2 regions of the Enterococcus mediterraneensis genome follow, and region 2 is predicted to be linked to the other one. Evidence: riboswitches for the same ligand, from Rfam matches in the RefSeq annotation. Region 2 holds a riboswitch; the other holds the start of a gene.
The links. A riboswitch is a leader RNA that binds a small molecule or an ion and turns the genes downstream of it on or off. The one in region 2 is predicted to bind thiamine pyrophosphate.

Region 1: linked by a shared signal. The riboswitch ahead of thiW (energy coupling factor transporter S component ThiW) and the one ahead of thiT (energy-coupled thiamine transporter ThiT) in region 2 are both predicted to bind thiamine pyrophosphate.

What each region holds. Positions count from the first base shown of each region.
Region 1 is NZ_UWOP01000001.1:1,319,417-1,328,501, forward strand. It holds gene EFB00_RS06430 (Eco57I restriction-modification methylase domain-containing protein) at 1-923, shown strand, start outside; gene EFB00_RS06435 (DUF262 domain-containing protein) at 938-2,056, shown strand; gene EFB00_RS06440 (MAE_28990/MAE_18760 family HEPN-like nuclease) at 2,043-2,708, shown strand; gene EFB00_RS06445 (tRNA dihydrouridine synthase) at 3,206-4,180, shown strand; gene EFB00_RS06450 (macro domain-containing protein) at 4,364-4,867, shown strand; gene gloA2 (SMU1112c/YaeR family gloxylase I-like metalloprotein) at 5,028-5,417, opposite strand; TPP riboswitch at 5,493-5,582, shown strand; gene thiW (energy coupling factor transporter S component ThiW) at 5,696-6,187, shown strand; gene thiM (hydroxyethylthiazole kinase) at 6,184-7,002, shown strand; gene thiE (thiamine phosphate synthase) at 6,981-7,628, shown strand; gene thiD (bifunctional hydroxymethylpyrimidine kinase/phosphomethylpyrimidine kinase) at 7,684-8,502, shown strand; gene EFB00_RS06480 (winged helix-turn-helix transcriptional regulator) at 8,637-8,990, opposite strand.
Region 2 is NZ_UWOP01000001.1:1,128,718-1,137,802, reverse strand. It holds gene EFB00_RS05540 (alpha-L-rhamnosidase-related protein) at 1-212, shown strand, start outside; gene EFB00_RS05535 (MFS transporter) at 231-1,493, shown strand; TPP riboswitch at 1,699-1,800, shown strand; gene thiT (energy-coupled thiamine transporter ThiT) at 1,857-2,438, shown strand; gene EFB00_RS05525 (hypothetical protein) at 2,488-3,261, opposite strand; gene EFB00_RS05520 (class A sortase) at 3,514-4,233, shown strand; gene EFB00_RS05515 (patatin-like phospholipase family protein) at 4,413-6,059, shown strand; gene EFB00_RS05510 (YdbC family protein) at 6,066-6,281, shown strand; gene EFB00_RS05505 (YicC/YloC family endoribonuclease) at 6,305-7,189, shown strand; gene EFB00_RS05500 (hypothetical protein) at 7,202-7,483, shown strand; gene gmk (guanylate kinase) at 7,706-8,320, shown strand; gene rpoZ (DNA-directed RNA polymerase subunit omega) at 8,325-8,630, shown strand; gene priA (primosomal protein N') at 8,821-9,085, shown strand, end outside.

The DNA.
Region 1 (9,085 bases), 190 kb from region 2:
TGAACGGAACTTATTTCAAAAAATTTAGAGAAAATATTTTTCAGAGAAACTCAATTGATCGTATTCATGTTTTTGAATCTAGGTATTTATTTGATAAAGTAGTTCAAGAAAATGTTATTCTTAAACTAAATAAGAAAAGACAAAAAAATGATGTATTGATAGATGTGAGTTGTTCTACAGATGATAGTTTTGATGACATGGAACTCGTATCTAGCTTAAGATACGATTTAGTAGATAAAGAAAATAATTATTTAATGAAGGTTTCAAGCAATAAGGTGGAACTTGAAATTAGAAAAATTATTGAGAGGAATGGGGTATCGCTAACCAGTTTAGGTGAACTCAAAGTGTCAACTGGTCCTGTAGTTGATTTTCGCGAAGAGCCAGATTCAATTTCTGAAAAAATATATAAGCAAGCAGTTCCTTATATATTTCAAGATCATATTCGTGAGAATGAAAATATGGTAGTTTGGCCTCTGAAACATCCTAAAAAAGGCAACTATCTTAAAGTAACAGAAAAAAATTATTCTCGGTTGCGTAAAGCAGGAAATTATGTTGTGGTTAGAAGATTTAGCCCTAAAGAGTCGCGTCATAGAGTAAATGCAGTTGTAGTACCAGATAATTTATCTTTTGAATATTATGCCTTTGATAATAAGATAAACTATTTTCATCTTAATAAAGAAGGACTTCCAGAAGATATTGCAATAGGGCTTAGTTTATATTTGAATTCATCGTTAGTGGAGATTTTTATCAAACAAATTAGTGGAAGTACACAATTAAATAGGTCAGATTTAGCTTTGTTGAAATATCCAGAACTGCAGCAAATGGAAGAGATGGGAAAATCATGGAAAAAAGGCGCTTATGAATATAATCAGCTTAATATAAATAAAGTGGTTGCTTCAGCTATATTGAGTTGGGAGAAGTAGAAGGAGGAGCAACGATGGGGTTAGTAGAACAGATAGAAAATAGCAGGAAAGAAATAAAGACAGATAGTTATCCTATGTCAATTGGGGAGGTTGCTAATTTATATAGGGATGGAGATTTGGTCATATTTCCAGAGTATCAAAGGTACTTTCGGTGGTCTCAAAAGCAAAAATCAGAGTTTATTGAGTCATTGATTTTAGACATACCTATTCCGCCAATATTCGTATCTAATAATGCTGATGGTAGGTGGGATATAATTGATGGCCTTCAAAGAACTTCAACAATACTAGAGTTCATGGGATTATTGCGTAAGCGAGATAATGAGGATGAGTTTTATGAGCCAAGTGTATTATTAGGTACTAAGTTTCTTCCGGATCTTGAAGGTAAAAAATGGGATGATAAAGATGATATAGCTAATAGCTTACCAGCTGAAGTAAGACGAAATATCAAGAGAAGGAAAATTAATATTAGCATTGTTGACAGTACTGTAAATCCCAATATTAAATATGAGCTTTTTCAGCGACTAAATCGAAATGGATCTATTCTTAAGGGACAAGAGGTTAGAAATAGCCTGATGATTATGATTAATAATCGTTTTTATAAGTTCATTGAAAAGTTATCTAATTATGAAAAACTTAATGAGATTATTGATATTACTGAAAAGAAAAAAGATGAGCAATTTGTGAAAGAATTGGTAGTTAGATTTTTGATTTTACTTGAAACTGAGGGGAAAAATATTAATCCACAGGATGATATGGAGAGTTATTTGACAGAGGAAGTTATTAACATATCAGAGACATTTAATGATGAACGATACACTGAAATTGAAGCGAGATTTTATCAGACATGTGATTTATTACAGGAAGTTTTTGGAAAAAAGGCGTTTAAAAAATATTATAGTGCGGATAATAAATTTAAAGGACAATTTTTCTTGGGGCTTTTTGAAGCAATCTTTGTTCCCGTATATACTAATTACGATTTTTATCAAAATAATCAAGAGAGTTTGAACAAAAAGGTAAAGAGTATCTCGAATAATAGGGATTTCAAAGATAGTACTAAACATGGTGTCAGAGCGCTTGATAGGATGAAGAAAGTTTTTGAGTTGGGAAAGGAAACTTTCTATGAACATAGCTAATATCGAAGATTTTGAAGATGAGTTGATAAATGATCTTTCCTGGAGAAAAAGAGAGATGATAAATCTTTCTTTTGCAGTGGAGTCGGAAAACACTACTCTTACAAAAAGTATTTTAGTTAGAGCTGGAATAGCATTGCTATGTGCTCATTGGGAAGGTTATATCAGACATGCTTCTAATGCATATGTATTATTGGTATCTTCGCAAAATATTAAAGTAAGAGAGCTCAGAGAATCATTTGTGACATTGCAGTTGACTAAAAAAATATCAGAAATTGGTAAGTCAAAGAAGATATCTGTTCAACAAGTACTAGTAAAAGATATTACTGACGTATTAGATGAAGAATTTTCTGTCAATTTTGTGGATAGGCCTGGGAAACGTCTAATTAACACAGATTCTAATCTAAACTTCGATTTATTTGATGAAATAATTAAGGTAATAGGGTTAGATAATATTTATGAAACTAAAAGGTATTATATTGATGCTATGATGCTTAAAAATAGAAATTCTATAGTTCATGGTGAGAAAGCTTTCTTTGATCGTTTTGATTTTTCTGATTTATTTGTCCAAGTTTTTACCATCATGGAGCAATATAAAGACCAACTAATTGAAAGTGCAGATACTCAGAAATTCTTAAAAAATACGGGTAGTTAATATAATTAAGGAATTAGTATAAAGAGTAAATACAGACCAGTACTCAAGTGAGTATAGTGGTATGCAACTATTTAATATTCTGATGTGCAATTAATTTCTTTTGATTACGAATATTGGTAACGAATATCTAAAATTCAATAAAATATAGTGAAACTATTCCTTTTGAAATTTTGCTGTAAATCCTCCTAATATAGTATTTTTCAACTCTATAAAATTCCAAAACAGCCAACCAGGTCTTAAAAAAGCTCGTAAAGCTTCTCAATTCTCAAAACGTTAATATATCTATATATCAACTTTTCAGGCACTTTCCAAAAGTTGGAAAGTGTCTTTTTATTCGCAATCAATCCTCCAAAATGTTCCAGCCCTCTATATCAATTACCATCAACACCCACCCCCCGATCCTCCATTTTGCTTCTTCCGGCAAACCTTAGTATAATAACGTTGTTTTGAAATACTTATTGGATATCGCGCGAGGTGCGCTGGGAGGAAGATACATAATGGCAACTAATTTTTGGGCAGAACTGCCAAAGCCCTTTTTTATATTGGCGCCGATGGAGGATGTGACGGATGTCGTGTTCCGGCATGTCGTACAAGAAGCCGGAGCGCCGGACGTTTTCTTTACGGAGTTTACGAATTCAGATAGTTTTTGTCATCCGGAAGGGATCGAGAGCGTTCGTGGTCGTTTGGTTTTTACAGAAGATGAACAGCCGATGGTGGCGCATATTTGGGGGGACAAACCGGAATTTTTCCGTCAAATGAGTATCGCGTTGGCGGATATGGGCTTTAAAGGGATCGATTTGAACATGGGTTGTCCGGTGCCGAATGTCGCGGAACGGGGCAAAGGCAGCGGCTTGATCTTGCGGCCGGATGTGGCGGCGGAATTGATCGAGGCTGCGAAAGCGGGCGGTTTGCCGGTGAGTGTGAAGACACGGATCGGCTTTACTGAGCAGGCTGAAATGATACCTTGGATCAGTCATTTGTTGAAGCAGGACATCGCCAATCTTTCGATCCATCTGCGGACCCGCAAGGAAATGAGCAAAGTTGATGCTCACTGGGAATTGATCCCGCAAATCGTTAAGTTGCGGGACGAGATCGCTCCGCAAACGCTGATCACCATCAACGGTGATATTTTGGATCGGCAAATGGGGCTGGAATTGGCGGAAAAATACGGTGTCGATGGGATCATGATCGGTCGCGGTATTTTCAAAAATCCTTATGCCTTTGAAAAAGAGCCGCAAGAGCATTCGCCAAAAGACCTGATCGGATTATTGCGTCTGCAGCTGGATCTGCAGGATAAATACGCGGAACAAGTCCCTCGTCCTATCGTTGGATTGCATCGTTTTTTCAAGATCTATGTCAAAGGGTTCCCCGGAGCGAGCGATCTGCGGGTCAGCTTGATGAACACGAAATCCACAGCGGAAGTCCGGGAATTGTTAACGGATTTTGAAAGCAAACATCCTGAGCTTTTCTAAAAACTGATGTAAAAGCGATCTGGAGAGTTCATACGATGAAGCTTGTTTAACAAAATGAAGAGAAATGTTGAAGCTAGGATCATTTATTTTTGTTTTGGTCAGTTGCGGGACAAGAATCTCCGCAAATTTTTGTTAAAAGAATTGTTTTAGGCATAGCCACAACGAAGAAAAGGAGCGGACGTGATGATTGAGATCAAACTTGGTGATATTTCGCGTTTGGATTTTCAGGTGGATGGGATCGTCAATGCCGCAAATGCGGCGCTGGTTCCCGGCGGTGGCGTGGACGGTGCGCTGAATCGTGCAGCAGGTCCTAAGCTGAAACAAGCAATGGCAGAAATCGGCGGCACACCAGTCGGAAGCGCGGTGATCACACTGGCCTTCGATCTGCCGGCAACCTATGTCATTCATGCTGTTGGACCTCGCTATATTGACGGCAAGCATAATGAAGAAGCATTATTGTATGCGGCATATGAGGCGGTCTTTAAGCTGGCACATGAGTATGATCTTCATTCTCTTGCTTTGCCGGTGCTGAGTTCCGGTATTTACGGCTATCCGAAAGAAGCGGCGGCAAAAGTCCTTTATGCGGTCGCTGACAGACCGGAAAACCAACAATTCAAAACAACGGTGATCGTTTTCGAAAAAGACTGGCTGGCGATTTTTGACAAGATCAAGCGGTCAAGTAGTTAGTGGAAAAATAGAAGGACAGCTACTAAGGGATCGTGATTGCTGATACTGTAATTGGAAAACAAAGAAGCACCTATCCGCAATCGTTTTTTACGGATAGGCGCTTCTTTTTTGCGTCACAGGCACATAAATAGTCAGATAGAACCTTGTATCGATTTTATCCTTATTCATGGAGTTCCAACGGCAGTCCGTCGGGATCAAAGAAGAAAGTCATTTTTTTACCGGTAAAATCATCGGTGCGCAATGGTTCGCATTCGACGCCCTGTTCAGCTAAATAAGCGACAGTCGCTTCAATATCTTTGGTTTTAAATGCCAGATGGCGCAGACCGGCAGCTTCAGGGAAGCTTGGCCGTTTCGGCGGGTTTTGCATCCCGAAGATCTCTAGTTCAGCATCGTTTAATTGCAGATCCAGTTTGTAGTCTTGTCGTTCCGGTCGATAATTTTCCCGAATGATAGGCAATCCCAAAATATCCACATAAAAGTGGCGGGCTTTTTGATAGTCCGAAACAATGATGGCAACGTGATGTATCGCGGAAAAATCTGGAGGCAACATAAGAACACCCTTTCTTTTTTCTTTATTATAAGCTAGTTGCCTTAAAAAAAGTATGTTATACTTAAATCAATTGAAGAGGAACATTTGGGGTGCTGTTTGGCTGAGATTATACCCATGGAACCTGATGCAGTTAAGACTGCCGCAGGGAAATGTAGCTAATGACTGATGATACCCGACCACTTTTGCTTGGTTGGGTTTTTCCGTTTTTTTCTGGCACCCATTTTGGCTTCTTAGCGAAAAGGGGTGTTTTTTATTTGGAGAAAAGAGTCCATAAACTAATGCTATTGGCTTTGATGATCGCGTTAGATGTTGTTTTATCACCGATCATGCGGATCGAAGGGATGGCGCCCATGTCCAGCGTGATGAATATTATTGCCGGTGTCTTGTTAGGACCGGTTTACGGTACATCAATGGCACTGGTTTGCGGACTAATTCGCATGCTGATGCTGGGGATCCCACCGTTGGCATTGACCGGCTCTGCATTCGGCGCCTGCTTGGCGGGGGTATTTTATCGTAGAGGAAAAAAGCTGATCTGGTCGATGCTGGGTGAAGTAGTCGGTACAGGGATCATCGGTTCGTTGTTATCTTATCCGGTGATGGTCTGGTTCACCGGCAGTCAAAACGATCTGTATTGGCTGATCTATACGCCAAGATTTGTCGGAGCAACATTGATCGGTTCAGCTATTGCCTTCGTGGTATTAGTCAAATTACAAAAAGCTCCCATCTTCAAACGTTGGCAGTATTTATTTTCAGGAGGGATAGCAGGATGATCGATTTAGATATTTCAAAAACATTTCCACTAAAAAATTCGCCGCTGGTCCATTGTCTAACAAACGAAGTCACATGCGAAACGATGGCCAATGCACTGCTTTATGTGGGGGCAAAACCCATCATGGCGGCTGATCAAAGAGAGTTTGCTGAATTGTTCCAACAAACGGATAGTTTATTATTGAATACCGGTCATCTGTCAGAAGAGCGGGAGGAAAGTCTGATAGCCGCGGCAAAACTGGCAAATGAAACAAAAAAGCCGACTGTGGTGGATCTTGTCGGCTTTGGAGTCAGTGAAATCCGGAACCAAGTGGGGCGCAAGTTGGTGGCGGAACAACCGACAGTGGTCAAAGGCAATATTTCCGAGTTGCGGAATCTATGCGGTTTATCAAGCCATGCCCGCGGAGTGGACGGCAGTGTTTTGGATCAAAGTGCTGAAGCGTTGGCTGAATTGACGGAAACCTTGCAGGAATTGGTCAAAAAATATCCGCAAACGATCTTTTTAGCGACCGGTGCGCAAGATATCATCGTCGGGCGGAACCATATTTGGCGTTTGACGAACGGTGTGTCTTCATTGGATCGTTTTACCGGTACGGGAGACATCGTGGGGGCGCTGATCGCGGCATTGCTTGGTGCTGGAGTCGAACCGGCTGCGGCGGTAGTCGCCGGCGTTAGTTATTTTAATCTTTGCGGAGAACAGGCAAAAGCCGCGGTGGGGCTGGCTGCTTTTCGACAAGAAACATTGAATCGATTGTCGCTATTGATGGAAGAAGATTGGTGGACTGAGGTGAAAGGATGGGAAACACAATGGACTTGACCTTGTATCTTGTAACGGAACGGTATGATTTTAGTGATGAAAAATTTTTAGCGGTGATCGAAGAGGCCTGTAAAAACGGCGTGACACTTGTTCAGTTGCGGGAAAAAGAATTAGTGACGGGAAAATTTTATGACTTGGCTTTGCAGGTGAAGAAGCTGACCGATCAATATCAGATCCCGCTGATCATCAATGATCGGGTGGATATTTGTTTAGCTGTGGACGCTGCCGGTGTGCATATCGGAGATGATGAAATGCCGGTGGATGTCGTCCGTTCATTGATCGGACCGGAAAAGATCTTAGGCGTTTCTGCAAAAACCGTGGCACGAGCCCAGGAAGCTGAAAAAACTGGTGCCGATTATTTAGGGATCGGCGCGATTTTTCCGACAAAAACCAAAGACACTTCTCTGACCTCGCTTGCCACACTGAAAGCTATCAACGAGGCTGTAACGATACCAAGTGTGGCTATCGGCGGGATCAAAGAAGAAAATCTGACGGAATTTTACGGGACTGGTATCGCCGGTGTGTCTATCGTCAGTGAGATCATGCAGGCGCAAAATGTCGGCGAAAAAGTCCGCCGGCTGAAACAAAAAATCACGGCAGTTTTAGCCGACAGCCCTAGTTTATAGGAATGATAGAAGGACTACAAAATTAGAATGTAACAGGAAACAGGAGGCACAAAAAATGGTGAATGAAACACCTCAAGTCGTGACGATCGCCGGCTCTGATTCTGGCGGCGGCGCAGGGATCCAAGCTGATCTAAAGACCTTTCAAGCCCGCAAAGCATTTGGTATGAGTATCATCGTCGCGTTGACCGCTCAAAATACTTATGGCGTACAAGACAGTATGGCGATCCCCAGCACTTTTATTGAAGAGCAGTTTGATTCTTTAGCCGCGGATTTTGCGATCGGTGCGGCAAAAACCGGGATGCTGGCAGATGCGGAACGGGTGGAAACTGTCGCAAAAAAACTGAAGCAAGTAGATTTTGGCCCGTTAGTCGTGGATCCGGTGATGGTGGCAAAAGGCGGGCATCATCTGCTGCAAAAAGAAGCAGTGAAAACCATCAATGAAAAACTGCTGCCGTTAGCTGCGATCGTGACACCGAATTTGCCGGAGGCGGAAGTGATCATCGGTGAACGTATCGTCACGGATCAGGAAATGATCGCTGCAGCCAAAAAGTTGCAAGTACTTGGCCCACAAAACGTAGTGGTCAAAGGCGGGCACAGTCAAAATAAAGCGGCGGCCGATTTTGTTTTGTTGGCCTCTGGAGAAAGCTTTTGGATGAGTGCGCCACGAGTAGCCACCGCCAATACTCACGGCACCGGCGACACTTTTTCAGCATGTATCGCCGCTGAACTGGCGAAAGGTACAGACTTGAAAACAGCGATCATAATCGGAAAGAAATTTATTCAAGCGGCGATCAGTCAGCCGATCTTTGTCGGACACGGTCATGGACCGACGAATCATTGGGCGACGATCGTTGATGATATTTCTATCAACTAAAAAAACTGTGACATAAGTCAATGCTAAATAAATCTTCAAACTGTATTGATTACTCAGAAAAACAAGATTGATTTTTGTGAGAGAGTTATACAGTTTGGATACTTTTAGCTTGAAAAACTTATGCCGCAGTTTTTTTAATTTGCCTTCAAATAAACGGATTGTCCTTCATCTTGCAGATGCGCGACATGCTGTTCGCCCCAACTGCATAAACTATCTAAAATATCTGAAAGACTTTCGCCATATTCGCTTAATGAATATTCAACTTTTGGTGGGACTTGCTGATAGACTTTCCGATCAATAATCTTGTCGTCTTCTAATTCCCGAAGTTGTTGTGTCAGCATTTTTTGGCTGATCCCGGTGATCCCTCGTTTCAAGTCGCTAGGCCGCATCGGTCCATGGCGAAGATTACAAAGAATGATTGGTTTCCATTTTCCCCCGATAACATCCATCGTTGCTTCCACACCGATCATATATGCACGATTTTCCAAAAAAAAAATCCTCCTTTAAAACCTTGGTACAATCAAAAAGTTACTAAAAAGTACCTATAGTACAAAAAAGTGGGTACTTATCAAAAAATCATTAA
Region 2 (9,085 bases):
AAGCACTTTTTGTGGCTGATCTTCAAGAAGAGGCAGTTCAATTGATGAAAGATTATTGGGGAAAGATGATTTCTCTAGGAGCAGATACTTTCTGGGAAGCCTTCAAACCCGAAGAACAAGACTTTTCTCCTTATGGAAGTCCGATTGTTTCTTCATATTGTCATGCTTGGTCATGTACGCCGGCTTATTTGATACCTAAGTATCTAAGCTAAAAATCGGAGGGATATACGATGAATTTTTTGAAAAGTAAATTTCAGGATTCTTCTTCTCTGCCATTAGTTGTCGTTGCAGGGATTGCGTCTTACCTAGACTCCGCTCTGCTAGTCTCTACAGGTGTCGCGTTGCCATTATGGACCGCGAAGTTTTCTCTTAATCCGTGGATCGTTGGATTGATATCGACCCTTTTAACAGCGGCTGTTGCCCTTGGGTCGTTTGCCGGCGGATGGTTATCTGATAAATTTGGTCGTGTGCGTGTCTTCAATGTAGATATCTTTTTCGTAGCGCTCGGTTCGGTGATTTTAGCTCTTGCCCAGTCACTTCCAATGATTCTTATAGGCGTTGTTATTGCAGGGTTTGCCTCCGGAGCAGATTTACCCACATCACTTGCGGTGATTTCTGAACGAATGACAAAAGATGATTATGGAAAAGCAATTGCGGGTACTCAGCTTTTTTGGACGATTGGTATCTTGCTGTCACAATTGATCGGTTCTCTGACAGGAGGATTAGGTAATCATGCTACATTTGTGATTTTTGGAGTGATAGCAGTCATTGCCTTTATTAATTGGACTGTTCGCATGTTTTCTTCTTCTTTTAAAAATATCGAAGAAGAACTTGCTGCTAAACAACAGAAGGACCAGATTTATTCACAAGAAAAGATCCCTCTGCGTACGTTGTTCAAAGAACGTAAATATGTAGTTTCAATCCTACTGCTGACACTTTTTTATTTAGCATGGAATCTTCCAGCAAATACTTGGGGTTCATTTATCAATTATTTTCTCGTAACAGTCTCGGGAAAAACTGTTGCTACCGCATCATTGATTGCATTACTTGCTAATATTTTATGTTTTTTAGTTAATGTGTGGTATTTAAAAATAGCTGATACTAAACGACGGTATCCAATGATGTATATTGGTATTTTTGTCGCGTTTGTTTCCTTTGTAGTAGCGGGGATCTTTACGAAACAGTGGCTTATTTTTGCAGTAGCCTATATTTTTTATTCCATGTCCACTGTTTTATGCGGAGAATCTCTTTATAAAACATGGAGCCAACTTTTTTATCCAATGCATACTCGTGCATCGATGACTGGTTTTTCTTATGGTTTAGTACGCGGATGTACAGCAGTCTTTTCACTAGTTACCCCCACAGTCATGGCTATTTCGCCTAAAATGCTCATGTGGATCTTGGTAGGCTGTGTTGTGATTTTTGGGAGTTGTGGGGTGCAGATCGTCAAGTTGATAAAAAAATACAACATAGAAGATCCAACTATGATTTGAATCAGAATCATAGTATGGTAGGCATCTGGACTAGTTAATCAAGGCTGCTCAGTGGTTATTTTCATATCGTGGTTCTTAAAGAGAAAGTTACACGTGAAACATAGAAGAAATATACTAGGGTTATAAAACCCACTCAACCAAACAAATCCCTTCCATTTTCCCAAAAATGTGGTATTCTTGGTTCGTATCAAAAATTAAATAGAACGCGCTCACAAAGGGGAGTCCATTCGGGCTGAGATTGAGGAAACTCTAAACCCTTCGTACCTGTTTCGATCATTCGAACGTAGGAATTGTGACGGAGCTAGAAGTAGATGATGCTTCTCCTTTGTGAATTGTGACGGTTCTAAAAGGAGGAGCTTTTTTATGAACAAAACGATCAGGATCTGGGTGGAAGGAACGATCATCGCGGCGTTGGCGATGGTTTTATCGATGATCCCGCTAGATATAGGAGCCAGTTTTTCGATTTCGTTAGGACAGATCCCATTGACGATCTTTGCTTTGCGGCGAGGATGGAAACCAGGTCTGGCAGCAGGCGCGATCTGGGGGCTGCTGCATTTTCCTTTGGGCAAAGTGTGGTATCTTAGTGTGATCCAAGTTTTGATCGAATATCCGATCGCATTTACATTTGCCGGTTTTGCGGGGCTGTATGCTTGGAAGTTGAAGCAGGCGATTTCTGAAGGAAAAACCACCAAGGTCAAAGTAACCTTGATCCAAGGGGCATTTGTCGGCGCGCTGGCGCGATATATTTGGCACTTTATTGCCGGATGGGTCTTTTGGGGCTCTTATGCCCAGTGGGGGATGAAGCCGTGGCTGTACTCGCTTGTAATGAACAGTGCCTCAGGCTTAGCAACCGCTGTGGTGACTGCCGTGGTAGTAGTTGTCGTTTATACGATCACACCGCAATTATTTACACCTAAAACAGGAACGTCATTAACAGCCAAATAAAAAAACGTTTCTTCTGTGCTGGCACGTCGCAGCAGTGGAAGAAACGTTTTTAATTTGGCAAAAAGATCAGATCTTCATCTTCGTAGTCGATTTTCCAAGTCCGTTTGACAGTATGATAAGTCAAAGTAGCTACACGCATATCTTCAAGATACTGACTTTCCTGTTTGCGCAGACCGGCATCTTCTACGATGTAGATCGGTATACGGTACTCCTTGTCGACTAACTCGGTATGCTCAAAACAAAAGAGGATTCCTTCTTGAAACAATCCTTTTAATCCTCTCAGCAGTTCGATATCCAATTTGTCAACAGAAGTCGCTTTGCGGAAGAAAGAGCGGCGCTCATTGATCCGTTCTAATACGATCCGTGTCAATTTATCCGCTAAAATCCGGTAAAATTCATCTAAATAACGATAATAGATCCGTGTCAGATCATCTTTCAAATCGAAATAAACGAAATTATTTTGTAATTTATAGAAAAAGGGCGAATGAAGATGTGTTTTCATATGTCCAAAATACAATAGCTCTGAAATTTCCAAAGGTGTCAATTCTTTGATCATGGAGTTGTCATTGAAATCAATCCACTTGATCTCTTCTTGCACACGGCCGCGATTGATCGCATTGAAAAAATCGCCGATCGCTTCGCTGCCTCGCAAAATCTTCATACCTGTGTGGGATTCGTATTCGCCATAATCACTGGAAGGATCTAAAAGCAGGAGGTTTTTGGGTTGGTGGATGATTCCTCGCGTAAAATCTGAGGTAGTGATGCTCCTTGACAAAACGGCATTACTTGTAGTATCGATATGAACATAAACCATTTTTGTCATTTTAACCTACCCCTCCAATTCCCTGTGTGTTTTTATTTTACAACAAACCGGCGCTAAAAGCTTGTTTCTTTTCCTTTAAAATTTTATTACAAAGGTGCTATTTTCTAAAGTTCGCTGTTTTTGACAAAATATCACTGAAAAAGATGAAAGATGAACGTTTCAATGGCTAAAATAGGAAATTTGATGGCTTTTAAACGTGAAATAGAGGCGGATATGGTATAGTAAACCTATTAAAGAAATGGAGAAAAGCGTATGGCAACGAAAAAAAAATCTCGTCTTAAAAATTGGTTGATCAATTTCCTGTTATTTCTTTTGTTAGTGGTAGGATTAGCACTTATTTTCAGTGACCAGATCAAAAATTATTTGATCAAATCCAATGGAGAAAAATATGCAGTTGCGACCATCACTCATGAAGAAATACAAAAAAATCTCAAAGCCGATGAGCCTTTTGATTTTGATGCGGTCAAATCTGCCAGTCCTGAGGCTGTATTAAGAGCGCAGTTCAGCAATAAACGCTTGCCGGTGATTGGCGGTGTCTCAGTTCCTAGCGTCAAAATCAATCTGCCGATCTTTAAAGGACTCTCCAACGAAGCGCTTTTGTGGGGGGCAGGGACATTGGATCCTAATCAAAAAATGGGAGAAGGCAACTACGCGCTTGCCAGCCACCGTGCACTAGAAGAAGGCTTGTTATTTAGGCCATTGGAAGATGTCAAAGTTGGGGACCTCTTTTATTTGACCGATCTGGCTCATATATATACCTATAAAACACAGGTCAAAAAAGTGGTGCCGCCAACAGCGGTAGAATGGATCGATGTAGTTCCCGGGAAAAAATTATCCACATTGATCACCTGTAATGATGATGCCGGTACAGATCGGATCGTTGTACAAGGAGAACTGCAGGAAGTGACGCCTATCGACAAAGCAACAAAAGCGATGCAAGATGCTTTCAATTTGGAACAAAAAACGTATTGATTATTTTATGAACGGTGATAAATAAAAGCCGCGGGCAAACAAGCAGACCGCGACAGATGTACAGCTATCAGCCAAGCATCTGTCGCGGCTTTTTTGTCTTACAAGAAGTATGGTCCCCAGTCCTGTCTTTTCTCACTCTTCCTCTTTTTTGTTATACTGGAAAAGAGGGTGGTGAAGACATGATCGTTGAACAGCTATATCCTTCTGAGTTTATCGAATATCAACCGGATTTTCAAAGAAGTCAATTGATTCTTCCTTTTTTTGACAGCCATGAACAAGGACGCAGAGAATTTTTACAAGCAATCAAACGTCAAGAAGCATGGTGGATCAAAACCGGTTCACATCAGTTTTTTTTACAGTGTATTGTGGAAGCGGAAACACTGATGCTTAAAAATCTGTTGTTTTTTGGGGAGTCAGTGACATGGAAGGAAGCAAGCAATGCAGTTGAAGTCTTTGCCAAGAAGCGTTTTTTACAGAAGATCCATTTGCCTGTCGAATTGGATCGAGCCTTTCAGCAATGGTTGCAGGCTGAAGGCTATATTTCAAATTCTGACGGCATGACAAAACAATGCCGTTACCATACAGCGCTGGTATTGGGGGGCGGCGGTGCTCACGGGGCTTATCAAATCGGTGTCTGGCAAGCTTTAGAAGAAGAAGGACTTACGTTTGAACTGATTACAGGCACTTCTGTTGGGGCGTTGAATGGGGGATTGATCCTGCAAGGAGACTGGGAGGCAGCAAAAAATCTTTGGCTGCAGATCAACACGGGATCTGTTTTGCAATTTCCGGCCGCTGCGATCGAAAATCAGTCGCTGTCAGCGCTGCTGAGCCAGATCCGCTCCCTGACCCTGACAGCTTTAAAAGAAAACGGCGCGAGTACAGAGCCTTTAAAAGAATTGATCCAGCAAAATTTTTCAGCGGATAAATGTCAAGAAAATCCACCGCGTCTGCTTGTTTGCAGTACGCGCTTAACTGATTTCAAAGAAGTGGTGCAAGAGATCGATCTGCAGGATCTAAGCACAAGTATTGATTGGCTGATCGCTTCCGCTTCCTTCTATCCAGCGATGAAAACCAAGGAGATCGCCGGGGAGCTCTATATGGATGGCGGTTATCGCAATAATTTGCCGATCGATGTGGCGATTCAAGAAGGAGCGACAGAATGTATCGTTGTGGATGTTCAGAGTCCTGGTCCGGCGAAAAAAATGGAGGTACCGGAAAATATTCCTATCATCCACCTGCATTCTAAATGGACATTGGGCAGTTTTTTGGTGTTTGACGCTGAACGATCCCAGCGCAATTACCAATTAGGATATTATGAAACCAAAAAGTATTTTGCCCATTATCAAGGCGGCTGGTATACTTTCTTTAAAGAAGAGACGATCAACGAGGACTGGCAGGCGTTTTGCCGAAAGATTCGTAACGAACCGCAATTGTGGCAAATCATCAAAGGAAAAGATTTTTGGCAAAGAATGCGTAAATCCTATAAGGATAAAGTTACTTATGAAACAGCCGGGATCGCTCTGATGGAATGGGCAGGCGTGACGTTGTCATTGGACCCGACCAGAGTTTACACCAAAGCAGGATTCTGTCGGGAGATCATAGCGGCGATCGAACATCACGAGCCCATGACCGGCGCTTATTCAGTTCCCGAATGGCTGAAAATGTATCGTGAACGCTGGTTCGTTTTATCAGATGTCAATTTATTAAGCTATTGTTATCGTTTATTCGATACAGAAAACGCAGAAATGCCGTACATTCTATTTGAGCGATCGCTGATTCCACTGATCGCCGCTCGTTTTATGATCTATTTAATCAAAGGAGAATAAGTATCTATGCAAGAGTTTAGTTATGAGATTTTAGAAGAGATCGCTGTTTTATCTGAAAATCCAAAAGGCTGGCGGAAAGAATTCAATCTGATCAGCTGGAACGGACGTCCGCCGAAATTTGATTTACGGGATTGGAGTCCGGGTCACGAGAAAATGGGCAAAGGGATCACATTGAGCAACGAAGAATTCGCAGAGTTAAAAAAAGCAATCCAAGCAATGTAATGTAGAAAGGGAGTAACTTATCCATGAAAAGTATGACCGGCTTTGGCAGAGCGATCAGTGAATCAGCGAATTATCAAATCGAGGTAGAGATCAAAAGCGTCAATCATCGCTTTTTAGATATCCAGCTGCGGCTTCCCAAATCGTTAAACAGTTTCGAAGGAGCGATCCGGCAAAAAGTCAAACAATACCTGCAGCGCGGACGGACAGAGATCTATTTGACGGTGACGGAAAAGCAGGATACCGGCAAAGAGATCCATATTCAGTGGCCATTGATCCAACAGCTTGTTGATGAATTGAAAACCGGTATGAAGGAACGTTTCGGCGAGACGGATTTTTCCGCTGCCGCAATTGTAGAAAAATTGATCACACTTCCTGATTTTATCGAAGTCCAGCAAAAAAGCATCTCGGAAGATACCTTGGCAGAAGCCGTCTTGCAGACGATCGAAGAAGCATTGCAGGCAAATCTAGAGGTGCGAATGACAGAGGGCGCGGAACTGCAGCAGGTCTTAGCGGATTACGGAAAGGAATTGAGCAGATGCATCGCAGAACTTTCCCGCTTCACTGAAGAATACGAAGCGGATTTTCGTGACCGGTTCGAAAAAAGATTGCAGGAATATCTCGGCGAGACAGTGGACCAAGATCGCTTACTAACGGAAATGGTGCTATTATTGGAACGAGGAGACATCCACGAAGAGATCGATCGGATGACGATCCATTTGAAAAAATTCGCTGTTCTGCTGGAATCTGAAACGCCGGTGGGACGGGAATTGGATTTCTTGATCCAAGAAATGAATCGGGAGATCAATACCATCGGGTCAAAATCAAGCCCTATCGAGATCAAAGAATGGGTCGTCCAAATGAAGACCATCGTGGAAAAGATCCGGGAACAAGTACAAAATATCGAATAGGGAGTGAGTATTTTGAAATATTATGACGTAACATTCCACGGGCTTAGCGGACGCGGCATCATCAAACGGACCATCCCTTCGGAAAAAGAACCCTTTGATGTGTGGCAAGATGCTTGTGTCAAAATCACTGAAGACGAGTTGCAACTCTTGGTGAACGAGACCTATATCATTGTCAACAGACATCACCTGGCACGGATCGATATTGAAGAAGTCACTGATCCTACCGATGAAGCAATGAAACGCAAAGATGAATTGACAGAAGTCATCAGCGCGTTGACCAATATGGGATTTTAATTAAATGCCTCCTTTTTGATGCATGCACGCAAAATTTACGAGTCATAGCTACTGACTGCGGTGCAATGGATCAGAAACGAGGCTTTTTATTGTTCTTCATTTTTCTAAGGTAGCATTTTAACAAAAATACCGCTATAATGATAAAGTGACTTAACTATTGAAACTTACAGAAAAAAAGTGCAAAATAGACGTTAAGCAAAAGATCAGTGAAAGGACGTCCTTATGTCAGATCGAGGTTTATTAATCGTATTGTCCGGACCTTCCGGAGTTGGAAAAGGGACAGTACGCAAAGCGATTTTTGAAAGTAATGATAATGATTTTCAGTATTCTGTTTCCATGACCACCCGTAAAAAGCGGGAAGGCGAAGTCGAAGGCGTGGATTATTTTTTTCGCTCAAGAGAAGAATTTGAACAATTGATCGAAACCGGAGAAATGCTGGAGTACGCTGAATATGTCGGCAACTACTATGGAACGCCATTGTCTTATGTCCAACAAACATTGGATGCCGGCAAAGATGTCTTTTTGGAAATCGAAGTTCAAGGCGCCCGCCAGGTAAAAGAGAAAGTGCCGGACGGTGTTTTTATTTTTCTGACCCCGCCGGATCTTCAAGAATTGAAATCGCGGATCGTAGGACGAGGAACAGATGCGCCTGATGTGATCGAAGAACGAATGAAAGTTGCTCGCGAAGAAATCGAGATGATGGCGTTGTATGATTACGCAGTAGTCAATGACGAAGTACCAAATGCTGTGGAACGTATCAAAAAAATCATTGAGAGCGAACATTATCGCGTAGATCGTGTGATCGGAAAATATATCAGAATGTTAAAGGAGATGTAGTCTTATGATGTTGAAACCTTCTATCGACTCATTATTAAATCAAGTAAATTCTAAGTATTCATTAGTGATCCTTGCCAGCAAACGTGCCCATGAATTGGATGCCGGTGCGCAAGCTACCTTGGATTCATTTGAATCAGTAAAAAGCGTCGGTCAAGCGTTGGAAGAGATCGATGCGCAAATGGTGATCAATGATCCTCATCCAGAGGTCAAACGTGCTCGCTTGCAAATGGAAAAAGAAGAACAAGCAGCTATGAAGGATCGCGAGAAAAAAGAATTGGAAGCTCGGATCCAAGAAGAACAAAAACTTTAATCTGACTTTTTCAAGGTGAAAGCTGAAACTGGCTTTCATCTTTCTTTTTTGTACATAAACAGCGGCGCAAAGCAGGGCGATTCAAGCATTTTAATGAAAAAAACGTAAATTAAGTTTTTATTTCAGCTTCGTCAACTTACAGACAAATACGTTTTTCTTTAGTAAAATATAGCGAGAAGGAGGGCGTTCCATGCATGAATTAGCGGAAGTTATCGTTGATGTACCAACGATGCAGACCGATCAGCCATTTACTTATTACATTCCAGATGAACTAGCGGATGTCGTGACAGTAGGCATGCGTGTGGAGGTCCCATTTGGCAACGGTAATCGACACATCCAAGGATTTGTCGTCAACAAAATATCTGGTCAACAAGAATCACTAAAACCGATCATCCGTGTGCTGGATCTGGCACCGGTTTTAAATACTGAACTGCTGCAACTGGCAGACTATATGA